4 regions of the Streptomyces changanensis genome follow, and region 1 is predicted to be linked to each of the others. Evidence: riboswitches for the same ligand, from Rfam matches in the RefSeq annotation. Region 1 holds a riboswitch; each other region holds the start of a gene.

The links. Region 1 has a riboswitch for cobalamin ahead of NRO40_RS27520 (ABC transporter substrate-binding protein). Riboswitches for the same ligand answer to the same signal wherever they lie in the genome.
Region 2: another riboswitch for cobalamin. It lies ahead of cobN (cobaltochelatase subunit CobN); the one in region 1 lies ahead of NRO40_RS27520 (ABC transporter substrate-binding protein).
Region 3: another riboswitch for cobalamin. It lies ahead of NRO40_RS20040 (ribonucleoside-diphosphate reductase subunit alpha); the one in region 1 lies ahead of NRO40_RS27520 (ABC transporter substrate-binding protein).
Region 4: another riboswitch for cobalamin. It lies ahead of NRO40_RS01710 (energy-coupling factor ABC transporter permease); the one in region 1 lies ahead of NRO40_RS27520 (ABC transporter substrate-binding protein).

The regions. Positions count from the first base shown of each region.
Region 1 covers NZ_CP102332.1:6,281,569-6,286,734, forward strand. Annotated here, with positions in the region: gene NRO40_RS27505 (aminotransferase class IV family protein) at 367-1,179, opposite strand; gene NRO40_RS27510 (MerR family transcriptional regulator) at 1,338-1,688, shown strand; gene NRO40_RS27515 (cupin domain-containing protein) at 1,753-2,124, shown strand; cobalamin riboswitch at 2,455-2,650, shown strand; gene NRO40_RS27520 (ABC transporter substrate-binding protein) at 2,691-3,719, shown strand; gene NRO40_RS27525 (FecCD family ABC transporter permease) at 3,716-4,729, shown strand; gene NRO40_RS27530 (ABC transporter ATP-binding protein) at 4,726-5,166, shown strand, end outside.
Region 2 covers NZ_CP102332.1:3,506,644-3,511,809, reverse strand. Annotated here, with positions in the region: gene cobN (cobaltochelatase subunit CobN) at 1-1,923, opposite strand, end outside; cobalamin riboswitch at 1,960-2,092, opposite strand; gene NRO40_RS15555 (cobalamin biosynthesis protein CobG) at 2,103-3,539, shown strand; gene NRO40_RS15550 (precorrin-8X methylmutase) at 3,605-4,240, shown strand; gene NRO40_RS15545 (precorrin-2 C(20)-methyltransferase) at 4,237-5,166, shown strand, end outside.
Region 3 covers NZ_CP102332.1:4,480,143-4,485,308, forward strand. Annotated here, with positions in the region: gene NRO40_RS20030 (ribosomal maturation YjgA family protein) at 1-341, opposite strand, end outside; gene NRO40_RS20035 (ribonucleotide-diphosphate reductase subunit beta) at 338-1,354, opposite strand; gene NRO40_RS20040 (ribonucleoside-diphosphate reductase subunit alpha) at 1,354-3,711, opposite strand; cobalamin riboswitch at 3,857-3,984, opposite strand; gene NRO40_RS20045 (hypothetical protein) at 4,236-5,024, opposite strand; gene mctP (monocarboxylate uptake permease MctP) at 5,149-5,166, opposite strand, start outside.
Region 4 covers NZ_CP102332.1:396,607-401,772, forward strand. Annotated here, with positions in the region: gene NRO40_RS01690 (polyamine aminopropyltransferase) at 1-271, shown strand, start outside; gene dhaK (dihydroxyacetone kinase subunit DhaK) at 324-1,316, shown strand; gene dhaL (dihydroxyacetone kinase subunit DhaL) at 1,322-1,939, shown strand; gene NRO40_RS01705 (PTS-dependent dihydroxyacetone kinase phosphotransferase subunit DhaM) at 1,936-2,349, shown strand; cobalamin riboswitch at 2,430-2,631, shown strand; gene NRO40_RS01710 (energy-coupling factor ABC transporter permease) at 2,661-3,353, shown strand; gene NRO40_RS01715 (energy-coupling factor ABC transporter substrate-binding protein) at 3,350-3,697, shown strand; gene cbiQ (cobalt ECF transporter T component CbiQ) at 3,703-4,449, shown strand; gene NRO40_RS01725 (energy-coupling factor ABC transporter ATP-binding protein) at 4,449-5,166, shown strand, end outside.

The DNA of each region.
Region 1 (5,166 bases):
ACCCGCCCGGTACTCGGCGCCCCGGAGCGGTGGGTGTCGGGGGCGGCGCCGTCCTCCCGCCGACACGGGTGCCGCAAGAACCCCCCGACGACACGGGGTGCCGCACGGACCGTCGGCACCGGCCGCCGTACGCGCCCCACGGCACACCCCGCCGTACAGGCCCGCACGGGTGCCGTACAGGCCGCCCGCCCGGGCCCGTCCGGGGCCGCGCCCGCACGAGGCGCCATGCACGGTGCGCGGTGCCCGGCCGTGCGCGGACGGGGTGCCGTCCGGGTGGCGGTTCGGGTGGCGGTTCGGTGATCCACCGGGCCGCCGCGTCCGGCGCGCACCCGCTCCGGCGAGCCGGAAGACCCGGTTGTCCGGGTGTCAGGGGGCGGTGGGTGGTTCGGAGGCGTACGCGCGGTGGAGCAGGTCCACGAAGGACGGGGCCGCCGGCAGTTCCGCGGCGCCGATCCGGTGGACCGGGACGCCCGGCGTCCACGAGTTCATGACGACGGCCCCGGCCAGCGCGGGCAGGTCGGCGGCGGTGACCTCCTGCCGGCGCTGCGGGACGCCGAGCCGGCGCAGGGCGCGCCGCAGCACGCCCATCGTCGTGCCGTGGAGCATGTCGGCCACCGGCCACACCACCGACGTGCCGTCCCAGAACGCCAGGTTCCAGATCGTCGCCTCGCTGAGCCGGCCCCGCCGGTCGAGGAACACGGCGTCGTCGAAGCCCTGTGCGGCGGCCCGACGGAGCAGGTGCGTCTTGGCCGGTTCGCCCACGTGCTTGACCGTCGGCAGGAAGCGCTCGTGCGTCACCGGCTCCAGCGACAGCGGGCCGGCGGGTCCGTGCGCCGGCGGCCCGGTACGGACCAGCAGCGCGGGTGTCTCGTCCGGGTCGGCCACGGTGAACTCGCCCGCCGGGGAGTGGACCGTGGCGGTCAGCGAGACGTCCGCGGGCCCCGCCTCCAGGGCGGTCCGCAGGTGGGACCGGACCGTCGCGTCGGGCAGCGCCCGGCCGAACAGCTCAAGGGAAGCCGACCGCAGCCGTTCCAGATGGAGGTCGAGGCCGCGGATCCGACCGCCGCGCACTTGGGCGGCGGTGAAGTGGGCGTACCCGGCGAAGGCGAGCGGCGCCAGCTCCGCTGCGGTCGAGGCCCGGCCGTCGCGGTGCACGGCGAACGAGGTCGTGGACGTCATGGATCACTCCTGGTGCGTGAGGGGTGTGAGGTGGGGGAGAGGGGCCGGTGGCGGTGGAGGTGGCGCGGGCGCGGGACCGGCGGTGGAATTCCCGCGCCCCGAACCGACGTTAGGGCTTCACACTGGTGCGAAGGTCAAGGCGGGGAAGGCAGGGGGCCATGCTGATCGGGGAGTTGTCCCGGCGTACCGGCGTCGCCACGCGGCTGCTGCGCTACTACGAGGCGCAGGGGCTGCTCACCTCGGTCCGGCGCGGCAACGGGTACCGCGACTACGACGAGGGCGCCGTGCCCACCGTCCGGCAGGTGCGCGCGCTGCTCGCCGCCGGGCTCTCCACGGACGTGATCCGCACGGTCCTGCCCTGCGCCCGGGGTGAGGGGCCGGGCCTGGGCTTCGACTGGTGCGCCGAGATCCGGGACGTCCTGCACGGCGAGCTGGCGGCCGCGGACGCACGCATCGACGCCCTCCGCCGCAGCCGCGGCACACTCGCCCGCTACCTGGAGCACCCCTGACGCACCGGCGCGGCGTAGCCTGGAGGAGGACTCGGGGACCGACCCTCTCCCGGGGAGGCGCACCATGACAGCCATCGTCTGCAGGAACTTCGACGCCGCCGACGAGACCCGTCCCTTCGAGGACGGCAAGGGCAGGCTGGACCTGATCACGACGGGGCAGGGTCCCGTCGGGCGTGCCGTCTTCGAACCCGGCTGGCGGTGGACCGAGCACGTCAGGCCGCTCGCCGGTACCGACAGCTGCCAGGCGGCGCACACCGGCTACGTGGTCAGCGGCCGGATGCGGATCGTCATGGACGGCGGCGGTGAGAGCGCCGAGGTGGGGCCCGGCGACTTCTTCACCGTCGAGCCCGGCCACGACGCCTGGGTGCTGGGGGACGAGCCCTGCGTCGCCCTGGACTGGACGGGCTTCGGCGACTACGCCCGGTCCGCCGGCTGATCCCGCCCGCCGGCGCGCGGCCCGCTGACACCTGCCGTAGGCATCCGACCCGCTGACACCTGCCGTAGGCATCCGACCCGCTGACACCTGCCTGCCGGTGTCCGGCTCGCTGAGCCCCCGCCCGCCAACGCCCGCCGCGCCCGGATCGCCGATCCCGCCCACGCCCGCCCGCCGGCGCCCGCGGGGGCCCGCCCGCCCCCGCCGACGCCGGCCGCCGGCGCCCGCCTCCCACCGGGTCCCGCCGACGCACGCCGACGCACGCCGACCGACGCCCGTCGACACCCCGCCCGGCCGCGGGCCCGCCCGGCCGGTTGCGGCCTGCGACCACCGTGTTACCTTGCCGTGGCCAGTCGAACTCAGTACCCGCGGTACCTGGGTCAGGGAATCCGGTGCGAATCCGGAACTGACGCGCAGCGGTGAGGGTGACGGGCGCGGCAGCACGAGCCACTGGGCACTGACCGGCCCGGGAAGGCGCCGCGTCCGGTCGATCCCGAGTCCGAAGACCTGCTGGCGCCCGTTACGGACGGCCCCGCGCATGGGCCACGAACCGAGGACGCCCCGTGCCCCTGCCGCCACGCCAGCACCGCCTGCCCGCCGCCCTGCTCTGCGGCGCCCTGTTGCTCACCGGATGCGCCGGTGGTGCCTCCGGCCCGTCCGCGTCCGCCTCCGGCGCGGCCCGCACCCTCGACAACTGCGGGCGCGAGGTGGAGGTCCGCGGCGACGGTCCCCGCCGGGCCGTGTCCCTGAACCAGGGCACCACGGAGACGCTGCTCTCCCTCGGCCTCGCCGACCGCATGGCCGGCACCGCCACCTGGACCGACCCGGTGATGAAGGGGCTGGAGAAGGAGAACGCCCGCGTCCGGCGGCTGGCGGAGAACAACCCCTCGTTCGAGCGGGTCCTCGACACCGAACCGGACTTCGTCGCCGCCTCCTTCGCCTCCACCCTCGGCAATGGTGGCGTCGCCACCCGCGACCAGTTCGAGAAGCTGGGCGTGCCGACGTACCTCTCCCCGTCGGACTGCGCGGGCAAGGACAACACCGGCGGCGGTGACGGCGTGCGCACCGCTCCGCTCACCATGGAGACGATCCACCGGGAGGTGCGCGACCTCGCCCGCGTCTTCGGCGTCGAGGAACGCGGCGAGGAGCTCGTCGAGCGGCTCGACGCCCGCACCGCCGCGGCGAAGAAGGGCCTCGACGCGTCGGACGTCACCCTCATGTACTGGTTCGCCAACGCCGAGTCCCCGTACATGGCTGGCTGTTGCGGTGCGCCCGGCGTCATCACCCGCACGCTCGGCGCGAGGAACGTCCTCGACGACACCACGGAGGAGTGGCCGCAGGTCAGTTGGGAGACCGTGGCCGATCGCGACCCCGACGTGCTCGTCATCGGCGACCTCACCCGCCGGTCGCAGACCGCGGAGAGCGCCACCAAGAAGATCGCGTTCCTGGAGTCGAACCCGGTCACCAGGAACATGGACGCCGTCAGGCACAAGCGGTACGTGCTGCTCAGCGGCCAGGCCATGAACCCGACGATCCGCACCGTGGAGGGGATCGAGCAGGTCGCCGCCGCGATCCGCAGGTTCGGGCTGTCCCGGTGACCGCCGCCCTGCTGCGCTCGGCGGCGGGGTTCGCGGTGCTCGCCGTCTCCGTCGCCCTCACCATCACCGTCGGCCCCGCCGACCTCGGCGTCGCCGACGTGTGGTCCGTCGTCGCCTCGCACCTCGGCGGCGCCCCCTCCGGGCTGTCCCCGATCCGCGACGGCATCGTGTGGAACCTGCGGCTGCCCCGCACCCTGCTGGCCGCGGTGTGCGGGGCCGGGCTCGCCGTGTGCGGCGCCGTCATGCAGTCGCTGCTGCGCAACCCGCTCGCCGACCCCTTCGTCCTCGGCGTCTCCTCCGGCGCCTCCACCGGCGCCGTGCTCGTCGTGGTCCTCGGCGCGGGCGGCGGCGCGCTGTCGCTCTCCGCGGGTGCCTTCGCCGGCGCGGTCTGCTCCTTCGCCCTGATGTTGCTGCTGAGCCATGTCCTGGGCGGCACCACCGACCGGGTCGTCCTCTCCGGTGTCGCCGCGATGCAGCTCTTCTCCGCGCTGACCTCCTTCGTCGTCGTCACCTCCGCCGACGCCGAGACCACCCGCGGCGTGCTGTTCTGGCTGCTCGGCTCGCTCGGCGGCGCCGGCTGGGACGACGTGTGGCTGTGCGCGGCCGTCCTCGCCGTGTGCCTCGCCGTCTGTCTGGCCCACGGCAGGACCCTCGACGCGTTCGCCTTCGGGCAGGACGCCGCGGCGTCCCTCGGCGTGCACGTCGGCCGCACCCGCCTCGTCCTGCTGTGCGCCACCGCGCTCCTCACCGCCGCCCTGGTCAGCTCGGCCGGCGCCATCGGCTTCGTCGGCCTGGTGCTGCCCCACGCCGCCCGCGCCCTCGTCGGCCCCGGGCACGCCCGGCTGCTGCCCGCCACCGCCCTGGGCGGGGCCGTCTTCCTGGTGTGGATCGACACCCTCGCCCGCACCGTCCTCGAACCCCAGGAGGTGCCGGTGGGCGTCATGACGTCCCTGCTGGGCGTACCGGCCTTCGTCCTCGTGCTGTACCGGACCCGGAGGGCCGCCCGGTGACCCTCGCCGCCGACCGCGTCACCCGCACCGCCGGGGGCCGGCTGATCCTCGACGGCGTCAGCCTCGGCCCCGAGCCCGGCGGCGTCACCGGGCTCCTCGGGCCCAACGGCTCCGGCAAGTCCACGCTGCTGCGGCTGCTCGCCGGGGTCCTCGCACCCGCCTCGGGCGTCGTCACCCTCGACGGGCTGCCGCTGCCCGCCCTGCGCCGCAGGGACGTCGCCCGGCGCGTCGCCGTCGTGGAGCAGCAGTCGGACACCCTCGTCGAGCTGACCGTCGCGGACGTCGTCCGCCTCGGCCGCATCCCGCACCGCCGCGCCTGGACGCCGCCCGTGCCCGCCGACGAGGAGGCCGTGCGGACGGCTCTGGAACGCACCGGCCTCACCGACCGGGCGCACCAGTCGTGGCACACCCTGTCCGGCGGGGAGAGGCAGCGCGTC
Region 2 (5,166 bases), 2.8 Mb from region 1:
GTCGTCGTCCGGCCGGTCCTCCAGGCCCAGGTCGTGGTCGAGCTTCGCGGCCTGGATCAGCGTCCAGATCTGCGCGCGGATCGCCGGCAGCTTGGAGGGGTCCATGGAGGAGATCTGCGCGTACTCGTCGAGCAGCTGCTCCAGGCGCGTGATGTCGCCGTACGACTCGGCGCGCGCCATCGGCGGGACGAGGTGGTCGACGAGCGTGGCGTGGACGCGGCGCTTGGCCTGGGTGCCCTCGCCCGGGTCGTTGACGAGGAACGGGTAGATCAGCGGGACGTCGCCGAGGGCCGCGTCGGGGCCGCAGGCGGCGGACAGGCCGGCGTTCTTGCCCGGCAGCCACTCCAGGTTGCCGTGCTTGCCGAGGTGGACCATGGCGTCGGCGCCGAAGCCACCGTCGGCCTGGGGGGTGCCGATCCAGCGGTAGGCGGCCAGGTAGTGGTGCGAGGGCGGCAGGTCGGGGTCGTGGTAGATCGCGATCGGGTTCTCGCCGAAGCCGCGCGGCGGCTGGATGAGGATCAGCAGGTTCCCGCGCCGGAGGGCGGCGAGGACGATGTCGCCGTCGGCGTTGCGGGAGCGGTCGAGGAACATCTCGCCGGGCGGCGGGCCCCAGTGCTGCTCGACCTGCGCGCGCAGCTCCTCGGGGAGTGTGCCGTACCAGCGCTTGTAGTCGGCGGCCGGGATGCGGACCGGGTTCCTGGCCAGCTGCTCCTCGGTCAGCCACTCCTGGTCGTGGCCGCCGGCCTCGATGAGGGCGTAGATCAGCTCGTCGCCGTCACCGGAGGCGAGGCCCGGGACGTCCTCGTCGCCGAAGTCGTACCCCTCCTCCCGCAGCCGGCGCAGCAGCGCGACGGCGGAGGCGGGGGTGTCGAGGCCCACGGCGTTGCCGATGCGGGAGTGCTTGGTCGGGTACGCGGAGAGGACCAGCGCGAGGCGCTTCTCGGCGTTCGGGATGTGGCGGAGGCGCGCGTGGCGCACGGCGATCCCGGCGACGCGCGCGGCGCGCTCGGCGTCGGCGACGTACGCGGGCAGGCCGTCGGCGTCGATCTCCTTGAACGAGAACGGCACGGTGATGAGCCGGCCGTCGAACTCCGGCACCGCGACCTGGCTGGCGGCGTCGAGCGGCGAGAGGCCCTCGTCGTTCTCCTCCCAGGCGGCGCGCGAACCGGTCAGGCACAGGGCCTGGAGGATCGGCACGTCGAGGGCGGCGAGCGCGCCCGCGTCCCACGACTCGTCGTCGCCGCCCGCCTGTGCCTCGGCCGGCTTGGTGCCGCCGGCGGCGAGGACGGTGGTGACGACCGCGTCGGCCGTCCGCAGGCTCTCCAGGAGCTCCGGCTCGGGCGCGCGCAGGGACGCCACGTACAGCGGGAGGGCCTGGCCGCCCGCGTCCTCGATGGCGTCGCAGAGGGCGCCGACGAAGGCGGTGTTCCCGCTCATGTGGTGGGCGCGGTAGTACAGCACGGCGACCGTGGGGCCGGTGGTGCTCCGCGCGGTGCGCTCCAGCGGGCCCCAGGTGGGGGCGGCGGCCGGGGGCTCGAAGCCGTGGCCGGTGAGCAGGACGGTGTCGGAGAGGAAGCGGGCGAGCTGTTCGAGGTTGTCCGGGCCGCCGTGGGCGAGGTAGGCGTGCGCCTCGGCCGCGATGCCGATCGGGACGGTGGAGGTCTCCATCAGCTGGGCGTCGGGGGCCTGTTCGCCGGTGAGGACGACGAGCGGCTTGCCGGACTCGCGGAGGGTCTGCAGGCCCTCCTCCCAGGCGCGGATGCCGCCGAGGAGGCGCACGACGACGAGGTCGGCGCCGTCGAGGAGGCCGGGCAGGTCGTCGACGGGGAGGCGGGCGGGGTTGGCGAACCGGTACTCGACCGGGCCACCGGCCGCGCGGGCGCTCAGGAGGTCGGTGTCGGAGTGCGACAGCAGCAGGATCACGGCGTGCCGGGCCTTCCTCGGGGTGTCCTCGCCCCGGGTGGTCGTGGGTGGCGGGAGTTCCTGACTCGCGGAGCCCCTCGGGGCCCCGCTCACAGTGGCGGGACCGCGCCGGATTCGCACCGGGCTTCCTCCCTAGGGTCCTGGGACCCTGTGCCGTCTGCATAGTAGAGGCTGCGCGTATGCTCGCCGCCATGCCGCCCAGCTCATCAAAGCCCCGGAACGGGGGCGAAACCCACATACCGGAACGCGTCCGCGACCGCGGCGACGCGTGCCCCGGCGCGCTGCGGCTGCACCGCGCGGACGACGGCGGACTGGCCCGGCTGCGGCTCCCCGTCGGCGTCCTGACGAGTCATCAGATCACGGCCCTGGCCGACGCCGCCGACCGGTTGGGCGACGGCCACCTCGGCGTCACCTCGCGCGGCAACCTCGATCTGCGCGGACTGCCCGACGACTGCGGACTGGCCCTGGCGGAGCTGTTGGACGCTGCCGGGCTGCTGCCGTCCGCGGCGCACGAGCGGATCCGCAACATGGTCGTCTCGCCGCTCGCCGGGCTCGACGGGCGGGGGCACGCGGACGCGCAGGCGTGGGCCCGCGAGCTGGACGCGCTGCTGTGCGCCGAGGCGTGGACCACGGCCCTCTCGGGGCGCTTCCTGTTCGCCGTGGACGACGGGCGCGGTGACGTGGCGGGGCTGGGCGCCGATGTGACGTTGCTCGCAGAGCCGGACGGCCGCGCTGTACTGCGTGTCGGGGACGCGGGCGGGGCGGCTGCGGTCGGCGGGGCGGTCGGGGGCGGCGGGACGGCTGAGGGCGGCGGCGGGACGGCTGCGGCTGGCGGGGCGACGGCGGGCGGCGCGGTCGGCGGGACGTGGCGGGTGGCGGGCGCGGACGCCCCTCGGGCGGCGCTTGCCGTGGCGCGGGCGTTCCTCGCCGTCGCCCGGGAGGCCGGTACGGGTGCCTGGCGGGTGGCCGAACTGCCCGCGGACTGCGGCCTCGGCACCGCCGTGACCCGGCACCTGGCGGACGCGGGCGTGGTGGCGTGGCCGGAGGCGGCGTGGCCGGCGCCGGGGACGGCGACTGGGGCGACTGGGGCGATTGCGGGCACGGGTACGGGTACGGCTACGGACGCGGCGCCCGAGCCGGGGGTCGTCGGGGAGGGCGGAGCCGTGTCGGTCGTGGCGCCGCTGGGGCGGGTCACCACCGCGCAGTTCCGCGCCCTGGACCCGGGTCCGGCCGGCGAGGTGCGGGTCACGCCGTGGCGCGGCTTCGTCGTCACCGGGCTGCCCGGGCGGGCGGCGGCCGTGGAGCGCCTCGCGGCGCTGGAGGCGGCGGGGTACCTCGTGCGGGCCGGTTCGCCCTGGCTGTCGGTCAGCGCCTGCACCGGGCGGCCCGGTTGCGGCAAGGCCCTGGCCGACGTACGGGCCGACGCGCGGCCCCTGGAACACGGGCTGCCGGTCCACTGGTCCGGCTGCGCCCGGCGCTGCGGGCATCCGCAGGGCGACTGGGTGGACGCGCTGGCCACCAGTGACGGTACGTACGAGATCACCGTACGGACCGCCCCGGGCACCCGGCCACCAGCCCCGGCCGCAAGCCCCACAGACACCACCCACAACACCTGACCCACCAGGCAACCCAGGCACCACACGCACAACGCACACGCACAGGCACAGGCACAGGCACAGAGATGAGCGGGAGCACAGTGTTCGACTACGAGAAGGACGGCGCGGAGATCTACCGCCAGTCCTTTGCCACGATCCGCGCCGAGGCGGATCTCGCGGGGCTGCCCGCCGACGTCAGCCAGGTCGCCGTGCGGATGATCCACGCCTGCGGCATGGTCGACCTCGTCCGCGACCTGGCCTACACGCCCGAGGTCGTCTCCCGCGCCCGCGCCGCGCTGCGCGCCGGCGCGCCGATCCTGTGCGACGCGCAGATGGTCGCCAGCGGCGTCACCCGCAAGCGGCTTCCCGCCGCCAACGACGTCGTCTGCACCCTCTCCGACCCGTCCGTGCCGGACCTGGCCGCGAAGCTGGGCACGACCCGCAGCGCGGCCGCGCTGGAGCTGTGGCGCGACCGCCTGGACGGCGCGGTCGTCGCCATCGGCAACGCGCCGACCGCCCTGTTCCGCCTCCTGGAGATGATCCGCGAGGGCGCGCCCCGCCCGGCCGCCGTGCTCGGCATCCCCGTCGGCTTCATCGGCGCGGCCGAGTCGAAGGACGCGCTGGCGGCGTCGGACCTGGACCACATCGTCGTACGGGGCCGGCGCGGCGGCAGCGCCATGACCGCCGCGGCGGTCAACGCGATCGCGAGTGAGGTCGAATGAGCGGCAAGCTGTACGGCGTCGGGCTCGGCCCGGGCGACCCGTCGCTGATGACCCTCCGCGCGGTCGAGGTCATCGCGGAGGCGGACGTCGTGGCGTACCACTGCGCCCGGCACGGCCGCTCCATCGCCCGCTCCATCGCGGCGCGCCACATCCGCGAGGACCACGTCGAGGAGCGGCTGATGTACCCGCTCACGGTCGAGACGACGGACCACCCCGGCGGCTACCGCGGCGCGCTCGACGACTTCTACGAGGAGGCGTCCGCCCGGCTCGCCGCACACCTCGACGCGGGCCGGACCGTGGCGGTGCTCGCGGAGGGCGACCCGCTCTTCTACGGCTCGTACCAGCACATGCACAAGCGCCTCGCGCACCGCTACGAGACCGAGGTCGTGCCCGGCGTCACCTCCGTCAGCGCCGCAGCGGCGACGATCGGCAAGCCGCTGGTGGAGGCCGAGGAGGTGCTCACCATCATCCCGGGCACCCTGCCCGAGGAGGAGCTGACGGCCCGCCTGGCGGCGACCGACTCGGCGGTGGTCATGAAGCTGGGCCGGACGTTCCCCACGGTGCGCCGCGCCCTGGAGCGCGCGGACCGGCTGGCCGACGCCCACTACGTGGAGCGCGCCACCATGGAGGGCCGGCGCACGGCGCCGCTCGTCGAGGTGGACCCGGATACCGTGCCGTACTTCTCCGTCGCGGTGCTGCCGTCCCGCGTCGACACCGGCCCCGCCGCACCCGAGCGGGGCGAGGTGGTGGTCGTCGGCACCGGCCCGGCCGGCCCGCTGTGGCTGACCCCCCAGACGCGCGGCGCGCTGGCCTCGGCCACCGACCTGGTGGGGTACACGACGTACCTGGACCGGGTGCCGGAGCGCGCCGGGCAGCGGCGCCACGGCTCCGACAACAAGGTCGAGTCCGAGCGCGCCGAGTTCGCC
Region 3 (5,166 bases), 1.8 Mb from region 1:
CCGATCGCGTACCAGAGCAGGTCCGGGGCGTGGAACGAGGTGCCGAGGACCAGCGGCGCCAGCCGGCTGTGGGCGGCGAGCCCGGCCGGTACGCCCGTCAGCTGGAACAGCTCCACCGCGCACGAGAACGCCAGCGCCGCCCCGGCCGCCGCCACCGGCCGCAGCCGGGGCGCGACCAGCACCACCAGCGCCACGACGAGCACGGTGTACAGCGCGTCCCCGGCGTACGTCGCCCAGGCGCCCGTCGCCGCGGACCTGGCTCCCAGGCCCGCGGCGACGGTCAGCGCGGCGGCGGCGCCGGCCGCGAGCCGCGTGGGCAGCGTCCCGGCGCTCCCCGTCAGAAGTCCTCGTCCAGGTCGACGGAGCCCTCCACGGCCACCTGGTACGCGGACGGGCGGCGCTCGAAGAAGTTCGTCAGCTCCTGGACGCCCTGGAGCTCCATGAACGCGAACGGGTTCTCCGAGCCGTACACCGGGGCGAAGCCCAGGCGGGTGAGGCGCTGGTCGGCGACGCACTCCAGGTACTGGCGCATCGACTCGGTGTTCATGCCCGGCAGGCCCTCGCCGCACAGGTCGCGGCCGAACTGCAGCTCCGCCTCCACGGCCTCCTTCAGCATGTCCGTGACCTGCTGCCGCAGCGCGTCGTCGAAGAGCTCCGGCTCCTCCTTGCGGACGGTGTCGACGACCTCGAACGCGAAGTTCATGTGCATCGTCTCGTCACGGAAGACCCAGTTGGTGCCGGTCGCCAGCCCGTGCAGCAGACCCCGCGAGCGGAACCAGTAGACGTACGCGAAGGCGCCGTAGAAGAACAGGCCCTCGATGCACGCGGCGAAGCAGATCAGGTTCAGCAGGAAGCGGCGCCGGTCGGCCCGCGTCTCCAGCCGCTCGATCTTCTCGACCGAGTCCATCCACTTGAAGCAGAACTGCGCCTTCTCGCGGATGGAGGGGATGTTCTCCACGGCGTCGAACGCGGCCGCGCGGTCCGCCGGATCGGGGAGGTAGGTGTCGAGCAGCGTCAGGTAGAACTGGACGTGCACGGCCTCCTCGAACAGCTGCCGCGAGAGGTAGAGGCGCGCCTCGGGGGAGTTGATGTGCTTGTAGAGCGTCAGGACCAGGTTGTTCGCCACGATCGAGTCGCCGGTCGCGAAGAAGGCGACCAGACGGCCGATCATGTGCTGCTCACCGGGAGTGAGCTTGGCGAGGTCGGCGACGTCCGAGTGGAGGTCGACCTCCTCGACGGTCCAGGTGTTCTTGATGGCGTCCCGGTAACGCTCGTAGAAGTCCGGGTAGCGCATGGGGCGCAGGGTGAGTTCGAAGCCCGGGTCGAGCAGGTTCTTCTCGGTGTGGGGGGACATCACTGACAGGCCTCGCAGGACTCGGGGTTCTCCAGGGAGCAGGCGACGGCGTCGGGCTCGGACACCTGCTGGGCGGGTACGGGGGCGGCGGCGGACGCCTGGGCGGCGCGGGCGATCCGGGTCGCCGGGCGGGAGCGCAGGTAGTACGTCGTCTTCAGCCCCTGCTTCCAGGCGTACGCGTACATCGACGACAGCTTGCCGATGGTCGGCGTCTCCAGGAACAGGTTCAACGACTGCGACTGGTCCAGGAACGGCGTGCGGGCGGCGGCCATGTCGATCAGGCCGCGCTGCGGGATCTCCCACGCCGTGCGGTACAGGGCCCGCACGTCGGCCGGGACCCAGGTGAAGCCCTGCACGGAGCCGCTGGACTCGCGCAGCGCCTCACGGGTCTGCGCGTCCCACACGCCGAGCTTCTTCAACTCGTCCACCAGGTAGGAGTTGACCTGGAGGAACTCGCCGGACAGCGTCTCGCGCTTGAAGAGGTTGGAGACCTGCGGCTCGATGCACTCGTAGACCCCGGCGATGGAGGCGATCGTCGCCGTCGGCGCGATGGCGAGCAGCAGCGAGTTGCGCATGCCGACCTCGGCGACGCGGGCGCGCAGCGCCTCCCACCGCTCGGGCCAGGCCAGTTCGACGTCGTAGTGGTCGGGGTGGAGCACGCCGCGCGCGGTCCGCGTCTTCTCCCACGCGGGCAGCGGGCCGTGGCGCTCGGCCAGGTCGGCGGATGCCTCGTACGCGGCGAGCATGATCCGCTCGGCGATCCGCGTCGACAGGGCGAGCGCCTCGGGGGAGTCGAACGGCAGCCGCAGCCGGAAGAAGACGTCCTGGAGGCCCATCGCGCCCAGGCCCACCGGGCGCCAGCGGGCGTTGGAGCGGCCCGCCTGCTCGGTCGGGTAGAAGTTGATGTCGACGACCCGGTCGAGGAAGGTGACGGCCGTGCGGACGGTCTCGTCCAGCCGCTCCCAGTCGATGGAGTCACCGGTCACGAACGCGCCGAGGTTGACGGAGCCCAGGTTGCAGACCGCGGTCTCGCCGTCGTCCGTGACCTCCAGGATCTCCGTGCAGAGGTTGGAGGAGTGGACCGTGTGGCCCGGCTCGGCGGTCTGGTTGGCGGTGCGGTTGGCGGCGTCCTTGAACGTCATCCAGCCGTTGCCGGTCTGCGCGAGCGTCCGCATCATCCGGCCGTACAGGTCGCGGGCCGGCATCGTCCGGCGGGCCAGGCCCTTGGCCTCGGCGGCGCGGTAGGCGGCGTCGAACTCCTCGCCCCACAGGTCGACCAGCTCGGGGACGTCCGACGGCGAGAAGAGCGACCAGTCGGCGTCGGCGTTGACGCGGCGCATGAACTCGTCGGGGATCCAGTGCGCCAGGTTGAGGTTGTGCGTGCGCCGGGCGTCCTCGCCCGTGTTGTCGCGCAGCTCCAGGAACTCCTCGATGTCCGCGTGCCAGGTCTCCAGGTAGACGGCGGCCGCGCCCTTGCGCCGCCCGCCCTGGTTGACGGCGGCGACGGACGCGTCCAGCGTCTTCAGGAACGGCACGATGCCGTTGGAGTGGCCGTTGGTGCCGCGGATCAGCGAACCGCGGGCGCGGATCCGCGAGTACGACAGACCGATGCCGCCCGCGTGCTTCGAGAGCCGGGCCACCTGGTGGTAGCGGTCGTAGATGGAGTCCAGCTCGTCCTGCGGGGAGTCCAGCAGGTAGCAGGAGGACATCTGGGGGTGCCGGGTGCCCGAGTTGAACAGGGTCGGCGAGGACGGCAGGTAGTCGAGGCGGCTCATCAGCCGGTACAGCGCCTCGACCTCGTCCAGGGCGCCCGCCGAACGGTCGGCGGCCAGGCCGCAGGCGACCCGCAGCAGGAAGTGCTGCGGGGTCTCGACCACCTTGCGGGTGAGCGGGTGGCGCAGCAGGTAGCGCGAGTACAGGGTGCGCAGGCCGAAGTAGCCGAACCGGTCGTCGGCCGCGGGGTCGATCACGGCGTCCAGCCGGTCGGCGTGGCCCGCCACGAGCTCGGCGGTGCGGTCGGCGATGAGCCCCTCGCGGTGGCCGACGGCGACGGAGGCCGAGAAGCACACCGCGCCCTGGCCCGCCGCCTCGTCGGCGATGGTCCGGGTCAGGAGCCGCGCGGCGAGCTTCGAGTACGCGGGGTCCTCGGCGATCAGTCCGGCCGCCGCCTCGGTGGCGAGCTCCCGCAGTTCGGCCTCGTCCGACCCGGCGTGCCGGCCGCGCAGGGCGGCGGCGGCGACCCGGCCGGGGTCGGCGTCGGGGAGGTCCGCGGTGAGGTCGGTCAGGGTCCGCAGCAGCGCGGTCCCGGGCGCGTCGACTTCGGTGGCTGAAGCCGGATCCGCTGGCGCGATGGTCACGTGGGGGCTCTCCCTCGCTCGGCTCGGGGTCCCGCGGGCGGGGGCGGGGGAGCGGGGCGCGCCTCACCCCGGGCACGGGGGCGTGCGTGACCGCGTCCACCGGCCCACTCCGCGAGGCCCGGACGTCTGGGCACCCGGGCCGGACGGTCCGGGCGCGCTGCCGGCAGGTCGTCGGACTCGCGGGTACGCGAAGGGCACACCGGTACACCGTTGCGGGACAGTTCCGGACTCTCACCGGATTCCCCTGCTGCGACAGCGAGGACGAGCATACATGTGGGGGGCACCCCTCACGGCACACCCCACATGTTGTGTCAGAGTGTCGGCGCGTACGCGAACAGTGGCAGCCCGGGGAGGGGTTCCGGCCCCGGCGGAGGGGTCCGCGCGGGGCTGCCACGGGGCTCTCGCGGGACCGGCGCGTGGCCCCTCGGGGAGGGCCGGCGCGGGCGGACACGGGGGCCGTCACGGGCCGCCGCGGGGCTCCCGCGAGCCCGCGGGGGCGGCGCGGCCGGGGTGGTGGGGCGGGGTCAGCCGCTCACGCCCACGCCGTTGTCGGGCGCCCCGTCACCCACGGGAGGCAGGTCCCCGCGCTCCACGGGCGCGCCGCCGGTGCCGCCGGGGCCGCCGCTGCCGGCCGTGCCGCTTGTGCCGCTCGTGCCGCTCGTGCCGCTCGTGCCGCCGGGACCGCCGTTGCCGCTCGTGCCGCCCGAGCCACCCGACCCGGGCGGGCGTTCGGGCAGTACCTCTGCCAACTCCTCGTCGGAGGCGCGGTGCGCCCGCTCGGCGGCGGCACGCAGGGTGGCGCGGTCCACGGCGGCGCGGTCGGCGCTCACGCGGATGCGCAGCCCGCCCTCGACGCGCAGGTACTCGTGTGCCGTGTCCCCGGAGCGGTACCACAGCGCCCCGTCCGCTGCGCACGGCCCGCCACCGGCCGCGCCCGTGCCGGTCGACGGGGCGGGTGGGGCCGACGGGACGGCGGCGCAGCCCACGTCCTCGAGGCGGCCCCGCTCGACGCCGAGGGTGAGCGTGCCGCCGCCCTTCGAGACGTACGACGCGGAGAAGCCGTCGTCGCCGAGGACGCCCACCGACTGCTCGGCGAGGTCGAAGCCGTCGGCCTCGGTCACGTACACGTGTTCCGCCCTGGTCTGCAGGGCGGCGGCGCGGGCCTCCAACTCCGCCCGGTCCGGGGCGCCGGAGCCGGCCACCTGCGTGCCGCAGCCGACGAGGAGCAGCAGCGGCGACGCCAGGGCGGCCAGGAGCGCCGGGGTGCGCCGGGGGCGCGGGGGGAGCGGTGCGGGCACCGGGCGTCGTGTCATGCGCACATCCTCGCCTACCGGCCCGGTACCGGACGAGGGCCCCCGTCGGCCCGGTACGCGCACGAGGGCCCCCGCCGCCCTGCCGGGACGGTGCGGGGGCCCTCGCCGCGGGGCGGTCCGGGGTTCAGTGCCCGGTGCCGAC
Region 4 (5,166 bases), 5.9 Mb from region 1:
CCGGGAGGCCGGGTACGCGACCACCGCGTACCAGGTGGACGTGCCGAGCTTCGGCAACTGGGGCTTCGTCCTCGCCACCCCGGGGGCGGACGGGCCGCCGCCGACGCCGCGCCTCGCCCGGGACGCGCCGCCGCTGCGCTTCCTGGACGGCGCGGTGCTGGAGGCGGCCACGGTCTTCCCGCGCGACCGCCGCCCCCTGGACGTCCGGGCCAGCACCCTCTTGGACCCGGTGGTGCTGGAGTACGCGCGGCACGAGTGGCAGAACTACTGAGGGCCGCGTCCTCCTCTCGGTACTGTGCGGGTACGTCTCGTGAGGAGTAGCCGTGAGGATGCTGATCAACGTGCCCGAGACCGTCGTCGCCGACGCCCTGCGGGGCTTCGCGGCGGCGCATCCGGAACTCACCGTCGACGTCGAGAACAGGGTGGTGGTCCGCCGGGACGCGCCGGTCGCCGGGAAGGTCGCCCTGGTGTCGGGCGGCGGGTCGGGGCACGAACCGCTGCACGCCGGGTTCGTCGGCCCGGGGATGCTCTCCGCGGCGTGCCCGGGCGAGGTGTTCACGTCGCCGGTGCCCGACCAGATGGTCCGGGCCGCGGCCGCGGTGGACAGCGGCGCCGGCGTGCTGTTCGTGGTGAAGAACTACACGGGTGACGTGCTGAACTTCGACATGGCGGCGGAGCTCGCCGAGGACGAGGGCGTGCAGGTCGCCCGGGTTCTCGTCGACGACGACGTGGCCGTCTCCGACAGCCTGTACACGGCCGGGCGGCGCGGTACGGGGGCGACCCTGTTCGTGGAGAAGATCGCCGGCGCCGCCGCCGAGGAGGGCGCGCCGCTGGAGCGGGTCGAGTCGATCGCGCGCCGGGTGAACGCCGCGTCCCGCAGCTTCGGGGTGGCGCTGAGCGCGTGCAGCACGCCCGCGAAGGGCGGCCCCACCTTCGACCTGCCGCCCGGCGAGCTGGAGCTGGGCGTCGGCATCCACGGCGAACCGGGGCGCGAGCGGCGCCCGATGATGACGTCGCGGGAGATCGCCGACGTGGCGGTGGACGTCGTGCTGGACGACCTGCGGCCCTCGGGTCCGGTGCTGTTGCTGGTCAACGGCATGGGCGGGACGCCGCTGCTGGAGCTGTACGGGTTCGGCGCCGAGGTGCACCGGGTGCTGGGCGAGCGCGGGGTGCCGGTGGCCCGCACGCTCGTCGGCAGCTACGTGACGTCGTTGGACATGGCCGGTGCCTCGGTGACGCTGTGCCGGGCGGACGAGGAGCTGCTGCGGCTGTGGGACGCGCCGGTGCGGACACCGGCGCTGCGGTGGGGGTGGTGAGCGCGGTGCTGGACTCCGGGACGTTCCTGCGGTGGATGGCCGCGATGGCGGCGGCCGTGGACCGGGACGCCGACCTCCTCACGGAGCTGGACTCCGCGATCGGCGACGCCGACCACGGGGCCAACCTGCGGCGCGGCTTCACGGCGGTGGCGGCCGCGCTGGAGGAGGAGCCGCCGCGGGCGCCCGGCGCGGTCCTGGTGCTGGCCGGCCGGCGGCTGATCTCCACGGTGGGCGGGGCGTCGGGGCCGCTGTACGGCACGCTGCTGCGGAGCGCCGGCAAGGCCCTGGGCGACGAGCCCGAGGTGGCGCCCGCGCGACTGGCGGAGGCGCTGGACGCCGGTGTCGCGGCGGTGGCCCGGCTCGGCGGGGCGCGGGCCGGGGACAAGACGATGCTGGACGCGCTGCAGCCGGCCGTGGCCGCGCTCGGCCAGGACCGGCCGGACGCCGTCGCGGCGGCCGCGCGGGCCGCCGCGGAGGGCGCGGCGGCGACCGGGCCGATGCGCGCCCGCAAGGGACGGGCCAGTTACCTCGGCGAGCGGTCGGTGGGACACCGGGACCCGGGCGCCACGTCGGCCGCGCTGCTCTTCGCGGCACTCGCCGACGCCACGGGGGAGGCGGCGTGAGCGGGGCGGGGGCGCCCGTGGGTGTCGTGCTCGTCTCGCACAGCGCCCCGGTCGCGGAGGCCGTAGCCGCGCTCGCCCGGGGACTGGCCGGGGGCGCCGGCGGGGTACCGGTGGCGGCGGCCGGCGGCGGGCCGGACGGCGGGCTCGGTACGAGCGCCGAGCTGGTCGCGCGGGCGGCCGCGGAGGTCGACGGCGGCGCCGGCGTCGCGGTCCTGGTGGACCTGGGCAGCGCCGTCCTGACGGTGAAGGCGCTGCTGGAGGAGGAGGGGGAACTGCCGGCGGGGACGAGGCTGGTGGACGCGCCGTTCGTGGAGGGCGCGGTGGCGGCCGTCGTCACCGCGGCGGCGGGCGGCGACCTCGACGCGGTGGAGACGGCGGCCTCGGAGGCGTACGGCTACCGCAAGCGGTAGGGCGTGGCGGGTGCCCGCGAGCGCCTGCCCGTGCGGCGAGGCCCCCCGTGCGCGCGGTTGTGATGTACCTGGTCAACGCACTAGTGTCGCAGGGCCTTGGTGTACGGGAAGCCGGTGTGGAACCGGCGCGGCCCTCGCCACTGTGATCGGGAAGTCCGGCCCCACCCCCCGCGCAAGCGGGGAAGCCACTGGACCGCCGCGGGAGACCGCGGCGTCCGGGAAGGCGGGGTCGAGGCGGTAGTACCCGTCAGCCAGGAGACCGGCCAGGGCGCGTTGTCCATCCACGAGGTGCTGGAGAGGGTCTCCCCCACATGCATATAGCCGAAGGGTTCCTACCCCGGGAACACGCGGTCGCCTGGACACTGGCGGCCGCTCCGTTCGTCGTCCACGGCGTCCGGGCGCTGACCCGGGAGGTCAGGGCCAACCCCGAGTCGACGCTGCTGCTCGGCGCCTCCGGGGCGTTCACGTTCGTCCTGTCCGCGTTGAAGATCCCGTCGGTGACGGGCAGCTGCAGCCACCCCACCGGTACCGGGCTCGGCGCCATCCTGTTCCGGCCGCCCATCATGGCCGTGCTCGGCACGATCACCCTGCTGTTCCAGGCGCTGCTGCTGGCGCACGGCGGTCTGACGACGCTCGGCGCGAACGCCTTCTCGATGGCGGTCGTGGGACCGTGGGCCGGGTACGGGCTGTACCGGCTGCTGCGCCGCACGGGAGCGCCCCTGATGGTGGCCGTCTTCTTCGGCGCGTTCGCGGCGGACCTGTCCACGTACTGCGTGACGAGCGTGCAGCTGGCGCTCGCGTTCCCCGACCCGGGCAGCGGCTTCACGGGCGCGCTCGCCAAGTTCGGCGGGATCTTCGCGGTGACGCAGCTCCCCCTGGCGGTGAGCGAGGGCCTGCTGACGGTGCTGGTGATGCGGCTGCTGCGGCAGTCGAGCGGGGGCGAGCTGGCCCGGCTCGGCGTGCTCCCGGCGTCGGGCGCGGCGAAGGAGGCGGCGGTCCGATGAGCCGGAACGCGAGGATCAACACCCTGCTGCTGCTCGTCGTGGTGGCGCTGGCGGTGCTGCCGCTGGCGCTCGGCCTGGGCGATCACAAAGAGGAGCCGTTCACGGGCGCGGACGCGCAGGCGGAGGTGGCGATCACCGAGAACGCCCCCGACTACGAGCCGTGGTTCAGCCCGCTGTACGAGCCGCCGTCGGGTGAGGTGGAGTCGGCGCTGTTCTCCCTGCAGGCCGCGCTGGGCGCCGGAGTGCTGGCGTACTACTTCGGGCTGCGCCGCGGGCGCCGCCAGGGTGAGGAGCGGGCCGGGGCCGGCGGGGCGGCCGAGCCGCCCGCGGCGTCCGGGGAGTAGCGGGGGTGCTGCCCATCGACGTGGCGGCGCACGGCAGCCGCTGGCGCCGCCGCCACCCGGGCGAGAAGGCCGTGCTCGGTCTCGGCCTGACGGTCTGTGCGGTGTCCCTGCCGCCGTGGCCGGGCGCGGCACTGGTGGCGGTGGTCGCCGTCGTGGTGCTGCTGGGGCCGGCCGGGGTGGCTCCGCGGCAGCTGTGGCGGGCGTGGCGGGTGCCGCTCGGCTTCTGCGTCACGGGCGCGGTGCCGCTGCTGTTCCAAGTGGGCGGCCCGGCGGGCTGGGTGGCGCCCGCGCCCGGTGGGGCCGTGCAGGCCGGGGAGTTGCTGCTGCGGTCGTCGGCGGCGTCGCTGGGGGTGCTGCTCTTCGCCTTCACGACGCCCGTGTCGGACGTGCTGCCCCGGCTGGTGCGGGCGGGCGTGCCCGCGCCGGTGGTGGACGTGGCGCTGGTGATGTACCGCATCGGCTTCCTGCTGCTGGACGCGGTGGCGCGGATCCGGCAGGCGCAGGCCGCGCGGCTGGGGACGACCAGCCGGGCCGCGGCGTGGCGCTCGGCGGCCGGGCTCGGGGCCACCGCGTTCGTCCGCGCCTTCGACCGGGCGACACGGCTGCAGAGCGGTCTCGCCGGCCGCGGTTACGACGGGACGCTGCGGGTGCTGGTGCCCGCGGCGCGACTGGACCGCCGCTTCCTGGCGGCGACGGCGGTGTTGCTGGCGGCGCTGGTCGCGGCCGCCCTCGGACTCGAACGGGTGGTGTGATGACCGGGTCGCCGGTGGTGGAGCTGGTGGGGGCGGGGTTCGCCTACGAGGGCGGACCCGCCGTGCTGAGCGGGGTCGACTTCGCCGTGCCGGAGGGGCGGTCCCTGGCGGTCCTGGGCCGCAACGGCGGCGGCAAGACGACGCTGCTGCGGCTGCTGAGCGGCGGTCTGCGGTGCGCGAGCGGGCGGCTGCGCCTGGCCGGCGAGGACGTGACGTACGACCGCAGAGGCCTGACCCGGCTGCGGACGGCGGTGCAGCTGGTGGTGCAGGACCCGGACGACCAGCTCTTCGCCGCGTCGGTCGGGCAGGACGTGTCGTTCGGCCCGATGAACCTGGGCCTGCCGGAGGAGGAGGTCCGCGCCCGGGTCCGCGAGGCGCTGGAGGCCCTGGACATCGTGGCGCTGGAGGACCGGCCGACGCACCTGCTGTCGTACGGGCAGCGGAAGCGCGCGGCGATCGCGGGGGCCGTCGCGATGCGGCCCCGGGTCCTCATCCTCGACGAGCCGACGGCCGGGCTCGACCCGCACGGGCAGGAGCGGCTGCTGGCGGTGCTGGAGGGGTTGCGGGTGTCGGGGACGACCGTGGTGATGGCCACGCACGACGTGGACCTGGCGCTGCGGTGGGCGGACGACGCGGCGGTGCTCACACCGGACGGGGTGCGCACGGGCCCGGTGGAGGAGCTGCTGGCGGACGGGGAACTGCTGGACGCGGCACGGC